Regions from separate parts of the Streptomyces sp. O3 genome, predicted to be linked through region 1. Evidence: riboswitches for the same ligand, from Rfam matches in the RefSeq annotation. Region 1 holds a riboswitch; the other holds the start of a gene.
The links. A riboswitch is a leader RNA that binds a small molecule or an ion and turns the genes downstream of it on or off. The one in region 1 is predicted to bind cobalamin.
Positions count from the first base shown of each region.

Region 2: linked by a shared signal. The riboswitch ahead of ACX6XY_RS14200 (cobalamin biosynthesis protein) and the one ahead of ACX6XY_RS11980 (energy-coupling factor ABC transporter permease) in region 1 are both predicted to bind cobalamin.

Region 1 covers NZ_JBTVYK010000019.1:13,552-17,957, reverse strand. The annotation lists gene ACX6XY_RS11985 (ABC transporter substrate-binding protein) at 1-1,587, shown strand, start outside; cobalamin riboswitch at 1,655-1,842, shown strand; gene ACX6XY_RS11980 (energy-coupling factor ABC transporter permease) at 1,873-2,688, shown strand; gene ACX6XY_RS11975 (energy-coupling factor ABC transporter substrate-binding protein) at 2,691-3,122, shown strand; gene cbiQ (cobalt ECF transporter T component CbiQ) at 3,142-3,903, shown strand; gene ACX6XY_RS11965 (energy-coupling factor ABC transporter ATP-binding protein) at 3,900-4,406, shown strand, end outside.
Region 2 covers NZ_JBTVYK010000024.1:35,799-40,204, reverse strand. The annotation lists gene ACX6XY_RS14210 (inorganic phosphate transporter) at 1-1,034, shown strand, start outside; gene ACX6XY_RS14205 (hypothetical protein) at 1,051-1,272, shown strand; cobalamin riboswitch at 1,507-1,640, shown strand; partial or broken gene ACX6XY_RS14200 (cobalamin biosynthesis protein) at 1,783-2,727, shown strand; gene ACX6XY_RS14195 (cobyric acid synthase) at 3,033-4,406, shown strand, end outside.

The DNA of each region.
Region 1 (4,406 bases):
CTGACGCGCTGGAGGAACCACGTCTGGGGCCCGCTGGACAAGGCCGTCGCCGCGGTGGTGTGCCTCGCGCTCCTCGCCGGTCTCGGCCTGCTCGTCCGTACCCTGCTGCCCGAGGACTGCGGCGCGGGCCTTGAGGAGGTCGGCGGCGAGTGCGTGGGCGTCACGGCGACCGACTCGCTGGACGGCGACCCGGAGATCAAGACCCTGATCGACGCGATCGCTGAGGAGAACGCCCGAGTCAAGAGGGCCTGGGAGGACCCGCGGAAGGGCAGGCCGCGCATTCCCTACGCGCGGATCGCGCTGCTGATGCCCTTCACATCGGACGCCACCAGCACCATGAGCCCGGACGAGATCAGGCGCGCCGTCGCGGGCGCCCACACGGCCCAGCTGGAGGCCAACGCGGAGGCGGGCCCGCACTACCAGCTGCTGCTGGCCAACGACGGCAAGGACATGAGCAAGTGGCGCCCGGTCGTGGACCGGCTCGTCACGATGGTGGACGGAGACTCGCCCCTGGTCGGCGTGTTCGGCATGCCCAGCAGCACCCCGCAGACGCTCGCGGCGGTCGAGGCGCTCGGCGAGCACAAGATCCCCGCGGTCGGCTCGATCCTCACCGGGACCACGATGCAGCGCCCGTACCTCTTCAACACCTCCCCGTCCAACGAGCTGCTCGTCCAGGGCCTGGCGCGCTATCTGAAGGACGAGCCGGGCGAGCGGGGATTCCTGGTCGCGGACAACCGGAAGAAGGACGCGTACTCGCTCGACCTGCGCCGGGTGTTCGAGGAGAGGTTCGGCAAGGACTACGGGCTGGACAAGAACCGGGCCTACTACCTGGGCTTGACCGGCGAGGAAGCCGGAATCCCGCGCCGCTTCTCCACCGTCGCCCAGAAGATCTGCGTCACCGGCTCGGACACGGTCTTCTTCGCCGGACGCGACCATGACCTCGGCTACCTGATCAGCAGGCTGGCGAAGGAACCCGCCTGCAACGACTCCCGGCCGCTGCGGATCCTGAAGGTGGGCATCGGGCTCGGCACCGAGTACACCACGCCGAAGCTCACCGAGCAGCTGAAGGAGGCGGACATCACCCTGGTGAACGCGGCCTCGGTCGACCCCGCGTGGTGGGAGCGGAAGGGGCACCGGGACCGGCCGGTCGGACTGGCCTCCTTCCGGGAGAAGTTCGGCGAGCTTCAGGCCGCGCACGACCTGGGGGAGCGGCCGCTGGACGACGGCTATTCGATCATGTACCGGGACGCGTTCACGGTGCTCGCCCAGGCCTTCGACCAGGCCTACAACGACATCAACGACATCAGTGCCGACACCGGCACCGACACCGCCGCTCCCGTCACGCCGACGAAGGACGACGTCTACGAAACCATCGTCAACATGGGCATCCTGGACACCGAGGGCGGCGCCAAGTGCGCCAGTTGTGTACTCGGCGCCTCCGGCACGTTCGGCTTCGACGACTCCGACGAGACGAAGAAGTGGCCGGTGTGCAAGCCGGTCCCCGTGATGGAGTACCCGGCCAGCGCGAAACCCGAAACGAAACTCTTCCGCACCTACGAGCGCATCTTCGACGGCGACTGCCCCTGAGGCGTCCTGTCGCCCCATCCGGCACCGCGGACCACGGCCCGTAGTTGTCAGGTCGCCTACCAGCGGACTACTGTCACCACGCCTTGGTGTACGGGAAATCGGTGTGATGCCGATGCGGCCCTCGCCACTGTGATCGGGAAGTCCGGCTCCAGCCCCCAGGGGGGCGGCCACTGGGTACCACCACGTATCCGGGAAGGCGGAGCCAGGGCGGTACGACCCGTAAGCCAGGAGACCGGCCAAGGCGCGTTGTCCATCCACGAGGTGCTGGAGAGGGTCTGCTCAGCCATGCATATAGCCGAGGGTTTTCTACCACCGGTACACGCGGTCGCCTGGAGTGCCGCGGCGGCGCCGTTCGTCGTCCACGGCGTACGCGCCCTGACCCGAGAGGTCAGGGCGAACCCCGAGAGCACCCTGCTGCTCGGCGCGTCCGGGGCCTTCACTTTCGTCCTTTCCGCGCTGAAAATCCCCTCGGTCACGGGCAGTTGCTCGCACCCGACCGGTACGGGGCTCGGCGCGATTCTCTTCCGGCCGCCGATCATGGCGGTGCTCGGCACCATCACCCTGCTCTTCCAGGCGCTGCTGCTCGCGCACGGCGGACTCACCACGCTCGGCGCCAACGTCTTCTCGATGGCGATCGTCGGGCCGTGGGCGGGGTACGGGGTCTACCGGCTGCTGAAGCGGTTCGACGTCCCGCTGATGGGCGCGGTGTTCGGCGGGGCCTTCGTCGCCGACCTGTCCACGTACTGCGTCACCAGTGTCCAGCTGGCGCTCGCCTTCCCCGACCCGAGCAGCGGATTCCTGGGCTCGCTCGGCAAGTTCGGCTCGATCTTCGCGGTGACCCAGATCCCGCTCGCGGTCAGCGAGGGGCTGCTCACGGTGCTGGTGATGCGCCTCCTGGTGCGCTCCAGCAAGGGGGAGCTGACCCGGCTCGGCGTCTTCCTGACGCGCAAGCAGTCGCAGGCGGCGAAGTCCCCGGAGCACGCACAGGACACGGAGCGTGCACAGGACACGGAGCGTGCACAGGACACGGAGCGTGCACAGGACACGGAGCGTGCACAGGGCGCCAAGGGCACGGCGGAGACGGAGGCGGAGACCCGATGACGATGACCAGAAACACGAAGATCAACGGTCTCCTGCTCCTGATAGTGGCCGCGCTCGCGGTGCTGCCGCTGGCGCTGGGCATGGGCGACGACAAGGAGGAGCCGTTCGCGGGCGCCGACGGGGAGGCGGAGGGTGCGATCACCGAGATCGACCCCGGCTACGAGCCCTGGTTCAGCCCGCTGTACGAACCCCCGTCGGGGGAGGTCGAGTCGGCGCTGTTCGCCGTGCAGGCGGCGCTGGGCGCGGGCGTCCTGGCGTACTACTTCGGCCTGCGCAGAGGCCGCAGGCAGGGCGAGGCCCGAGCCACGACGGCGGCCACGCCGCACGGCACGCCCGAGCCGGGCAGCGTGCCCGAAGGCGGGGGCACGCCCAACCGGGGCGGCACGCCAGAACCGAGCGGCGCGCCCGTCACGGACGCGCCCCCGAGCGCCTAGCCCGCGGCCGCCGCGCATCGTGCTGCCTATCGACGCGGCGGCGCACAGCAGTCGCTGGCGCCGCCGTCACCCCGTGGACAAGGCCGTGCTCGGACTCGGCCTGACCGTGCTGGCGATCTCGCTGCCGCCCTGGCCGGGCGCGGCGCTGGTCATCGTCACGGCACTCGCCCTCCTGCTCGGGCCCGCCGGAGTACCCCCGCGCAGACTGTGGCGGGCGTACCGCATCCCGCTCGGCTTCTGCGTCACCGGTGCGCTGACCCTGCTCGTCCAGGTCGGCGCGCCCGAGGGGATGCTGACCCTGGACCCGGACGGCCCGGCCCGCGCGGCGGGCCTCCTGCTCCGCACCTCGGCCGCCTCGCTCGGCGTGCTGCTGTTCGCCTTCACCACGCCCATGTCCGACCTGCTGCCCCGCCTGGTGAAGGCCGGGGCGCCCGCCGCGGTCGTGGACGTCGCCCTCGTCACGTACCGGATGAGCTTCCTGCTCCTGGACTCGATGACCCTGATCAGGCAGGCGCAGGCCGCCCGCCTGGGCCACACCACCCGCGCCGCCGCCTGGCGTTCACTCGCCGGACTCGGCGCGACCGCGTTCGTCCGGGCCTTCGACCGCGCCGCCCGCCTCCAGGCCGGACTCGCCGGGCGCGGCTACGACGGCACCCTGCGCGTCCTGGTCCCCGAGGCCCGCGTCTCCCCGCGCTTCGTCGCCGCGGCGGTCACCCTCCTGGCCGCCCTCGCGACCCTCGCCCTCGCCCTGCACCCCGTACTGGAAAGGCCCCTGGGATGACGCCCGCCGGGATGACGCCCGCCGCCCTGGAAGTCCCCGCCGAGGTCGAACTCCGCGGCGCGTCCTACGCCTACGACGAGGGCCCCACGGTCGTCGACGCCCTCGACTTCGCCGTCGCTCCGGGCCGCGCCCTGGCCCTCCTGGGCCGCAACGGCAGCGGCAAGACCACCCTGATGCGCCTGCTCAGCGGCGGCCTGCGCCCGGCGAGCGGCACCCTGCTCCTGGACGGCGAGCCCGTCACATACGACCGCAAGGGCCTGACCCGCCTGCGCACCACCGTCCAGCTGGTCGTCCAGGACCCCGACGACCAGCTGTTCGCCGCGTCCGTCGAACAGGACGTGTCCTTCGGTCCGATGAACCTGGGCCTGCCCGAAGCCGAGGTCCGCGCCCGTATCGACGAGGCCCTGGCCGCCCTCGACATCACGCCGCTCCGCGACCGCCCCACCCACCTCCTCTCCTACGGCCAGCGCAAACGCACCGCGATCGCGGGCGCGGTGGCGATG
Region 2 (4,406 bases), on a different contig from region 1:
CCTGGCTGATCGGGCTCCCCTCCAGCTCCTCGCACGCCCTCATGGGCGGCCTGATCGGCGCCACCATCGCGTCGATCGGCGTCAGCGGTGTCAATGGCGGAGTCGTCGTCACCAAGGTGCTGATCCCGGCGATCGCCGCCCCGCTGGTCGCGGGCATCGCCGCGATGATCGGCGCCCGGCTGACGTACAAGCTGGGCAAGAACGTCGACGAGAAGACCTCCGCGAGGGGCTACCGCGGCGGTCAGATCGCCTCCGCGGGCCTGGTCTCGCTGGCGCACGGCACCAACGACGCGCAGAAGACGATGGGCATCATCACCCTGGCGCTGGTCGCGGGCGGCGCTCTCGCGCCCGGCTCCAACCCGCCGGTGTGGGTCATCGTCTCGGCCGGACTGGCGATCGCGCTCGGCACCTACCTGGGCGGCTGGCGCATCATCCGCACCATGGGCAAGGGCCTCACCGACCTCCAGCCGCAGCAGGGCTTCGCCGCCCAGACCAGCGCGGCCGCGGTCATCCTGTCCTCGTCGAACCTCGGCTTCTCGCTGTCGACCACGCACTCCTGCTCCGGCGCGGTGATGGGCGCGGGCCTCGGCCGCAAGGGCGGCGTGGTCCGCTGGTCCACCGCGACCCGGATGTTCGTCGCCTGGGGCCTGACCCTCCCGGCCGCCGGTCTCGTGGCCGCGCTGGCGGAGTTCGTGGCCCGGCAGGGCGACTGGGGCGTCACCGTCGTCGTCGTCTTCCTGATCGGCTCCTGCCTCGCGATCTGGTTGGTCTCCCGCCGCCAGGTCGTCGACCACACCAACGTCAACGACGTCGACGAGGCCGAAGGGGCCGCCCCCGCCGCCTCCGTGTCCGCCTCGGGCGAGGCCGAGCCCGCGGGCGTCATGACCAACGCGATCGCCGCGGTCATCCCGCCGCCGACCGCCGCGGCCGAAGCGGCGGAGGCCGCCGACCTGACGGCCGGCGAGCCCCTGACCCCCCTCCCGGCCCAGGCCGTCCCGTCGGCGGACACCGCCGAGCGGCCCGCCCGAGTCTGACTAAGGACACCGCAGTATGCACATCGACTGGCAAGCCCTCGGCTCCGTCTTCGGCGTCAGCCTCGTCGCGACCGTCGCCCTGGTGGCCCTGTTCACCCTGGGCATGATCGGCCTGTCCAAGCAGCAGGAAGCCGCCGACCAGGGCGGTTCCGCGGTCCTGGCGCGCACCGGCGCGTACGCCTGCTTCGCGCTGTGCACCGCGGCCGTGGCGTTCGGCATCTTTATGATCGTCTCCTGACGCGGCGGGCCCGCCGCCCGCCGCCCCGCAGGGGCGACGCATCTTCGCGTGCGGCGTCCGGCGACCTCACCAGGGTCGCCGGACGCCGCTTCCGTGCGCCCGCGCACCCGGTGAGCGGTCCGGGCACTCGCCGCCCACGTGGCCCTCGTAACACTGTCCCCGTGCAGGTCAACGGCGAGTTGACGGGCGTTCGGGGGCCGTGGTGGACTGCCGGAGCCATATACGGCGGCAGGAGAGGAAGCCGGTGCGAATCCGGCGCGGTCCCGCCACTGTCACCGGGGAGCTCTCCCCCAACACCGGAAGTCACGGTCCGCGTCCGCGGACTGGAAGGCCGGGGGAGCTGCGCGTATCCGGGAGCCAGGAGACTCACGTCGCCGTTTCCGTCAAACCAGGGCGCGGACCCTGAGTGAGGACAAAGCGCGATGCCGGGCTGCCCGTCACCAGTTCTGCCGAGTACAGAAGTTCTGTTGAGCACAGAGGTCCTTCGAGGCGTATCGGTCGGCTGACCCCGTGCGTGCCGATCGTGTTCTCGCGTACGGCGCCACCGCCGGCCTGGTCGGCGACCTGCTGCTCGGCGATCCGCGCCGCGGCCATCCGGTCGCCGCGTTCGGCCGTGCGGCGGGCTCCGTCGAGCGTCTGCTGTGGCGTGACCACCGCGGCTGGGGCGCCCTGCACACCGCCGTGTGCGCCGGTGGCGCCGTGGGCGCCGCCGCGCTGGCTTCGCGCACCCTGCGCCGCTCCCCCGCCGCGTCCGTCGCGCTGACCGCGGCCACCACCTGGGCCGTGCTCGGCGGCGCCTCGCTGGGCCGCGAGGCGCGGGCCGTCGCCGCCGCCCTTGAGGCCGGGGACCTCGACGCCGCCCGGAAGCGGCTGCCGCACCTGTGCGGGCGTGACCCACAGGCCCTGGACGGCCCCGGCATCGCGCGGGCCGTCGTCGAGTCGGTCGCCGAGAACACCTCGGACGCCGTGGTGGGCGCGCTGGTGTGGGGCGCCGTCGGCGGGGTGCCCGGCCTGGTCGGGTTCCGGGCCGTGAACACACTGGACGCGATGGTGGGCCACCGGTCGGCGAAGTACCGGCGGTACGGGTGGGCTTCGGCCCGGCTCGACGATGTCGCGGGCTGGCCGGGGGCCCGGCTGACCGCGGCGCTCGGGGTCGTGGCGGGCGGCGACCCGCGCGGCGCGCTGCGCGCCTGGCGCGCCGACGCCGCGAAGCACCCGAGCCCCAACGCGGGCCCGGTGGAGTCCTCCTTCGCCGGGGCGCTGGGCGTACGGCTCGGCGGGACCCTGTCGTACGGCGGACGGGTCGAGCACCGGCCGGTGCTGAACTCCGGGGGCCGGGCCGTCGAGGCCGCGGACATCGAACGGGCGGTGCGCCTGTCGCGCCGCGTCAGCGCCCTGGCCCTGGCCGTGTGCGTCACCGGACGCCTCGGCGCGGCGGCCCTGCGCCGCGGCGGCCCGCGCCCCGACCGCCCGCGGGTCGAACGTCTGCCGGTCGGCCGCCTGCCGGTCGGCCGCCTGCCGGTCGGCCGCCCACAGAGCGCCGGTATACGGCTCAGCGGCACCGGGACCGGGACCAGGACCAGGACCGACGGCACACGGCGAGCCGGAGGGGCGCCGCTCGGTGACGCGCGGGCCGGAGATACGCGACTCGGCCGCCCGCAGGGCGGCCGTACCCAGGCCGGGAGGACACAGCTCGGCAGGGCGGGGACAGGCGGGTCAGACGTGACCGGTGGGTCGGGTACGGATGTGCGGAGGGGATCGTGACGGGGACTAGTCGCCAGGGCGGCGGGCTGTTGGTCGCCGGGACCACGTCGGACGCCGGGAAGAGCGTGGTCACCGCGGGCATCTGCCGGTGGCTGGCCCGCAAGGGCGTGTCCGTCGCGCCCTTCAAGGCGCAGAACATGTCGCTGAACTCCTTCGTCACGCGCGAGGGCGCCGAGATCGGCCGGGCCCAGGCGATGCAGGCGCAGGCCGCCCGCGTCGAGCCCACCGCGCTGATGAACCCCGTCCTCCTCAAGCCCGGCGGCGAACGCTCCAGCCAGGTCGTGCTGATGGGCAAGCCGGTCGGCGAGATGACCGCGCGCGGGTTCTTCGGGGGGTCTGGGGGGTCGTCCCCTGAGGGAGGGCTGCACGGGGGCCGCCAGGAGGCCCTGCTCGGCACGGTGGTGGAGTGCCTGGACGAGCTGCGGCGCTCGTACGACGCCGTGATCTGCGAGGGCGCGGGCAGCCCCGCCGAGATCAACCTGCGGCGCACCGACATCGTGAACATGGGGATCGCGCGGGCGGCCCGGTTCCCGGTGGTGGTGGTCGGGGACATCGACCGGGGTGGGGTCTTCGCGTCCTTCTTCGGCACGACGGCGCTGCTCAGCCCCGCTGATCAGGAGCTGGTCGCCGGGTATCTGGTCAACAAGTTCCGCGGCGATGTGTCGCTGCTCGAACCGGGCCTGGAGATGCTGCGCCAGCTCACCGGCCGACGGACGTACGGCGTCCTGCCGTTCGCGCACGGGCTCGGCATCGACGAGGAGGACGGGCTGCATGTGTCCCTGCGCGGCGCGGTCCGCGAGTCCGCGGTGACGCCGCCGGTCGGCGACGACGTGCTGCGGGTCGCCGTCTGCGCCGTACCGCTGATGTCGAACTTCACCGACGTGGACGCGCTGGCCGCCGAACCCGGCGTCGTGGTGCGGTTCGTGGACCGGCCCGACGAACTGCACGACGCCGACCTGGTGGTGGTGCCGGGCACCCGCGGCACGGTGCGCGCGCTGCGGTGGCTCCGGGAGCGCGGCCTGGCGGACGCGCTGGCGCGCCGGGCCGCCGACGGCCGCCCCGTACTCGGTGTCTGCGGCGGCTTCCAGGCGCTCGGCGAGCACATCGAGGACGAGGTCGAGTCCCGCGCGGGCGCGGTCGACGGGCTGGGACTGCTGCCGGTCCGGGTCGCCTTCGCGCGCGAGAAGACCCTCGCCAGGCCGGTGGGTGAGGCGCTGGGCGAGCGGGTCGAGGGGTACGAGATCCATCATGGCGTCGCCGACGTCACGGGCGGGACGCCCTTCTTGGACGGCTGCCGGGTCGGCCAGGTGTGGGGCACCCACTGGCACGGGTCGCTGGAGAGCGACGGCTTCCGGCGCGCCTTCCTGCGC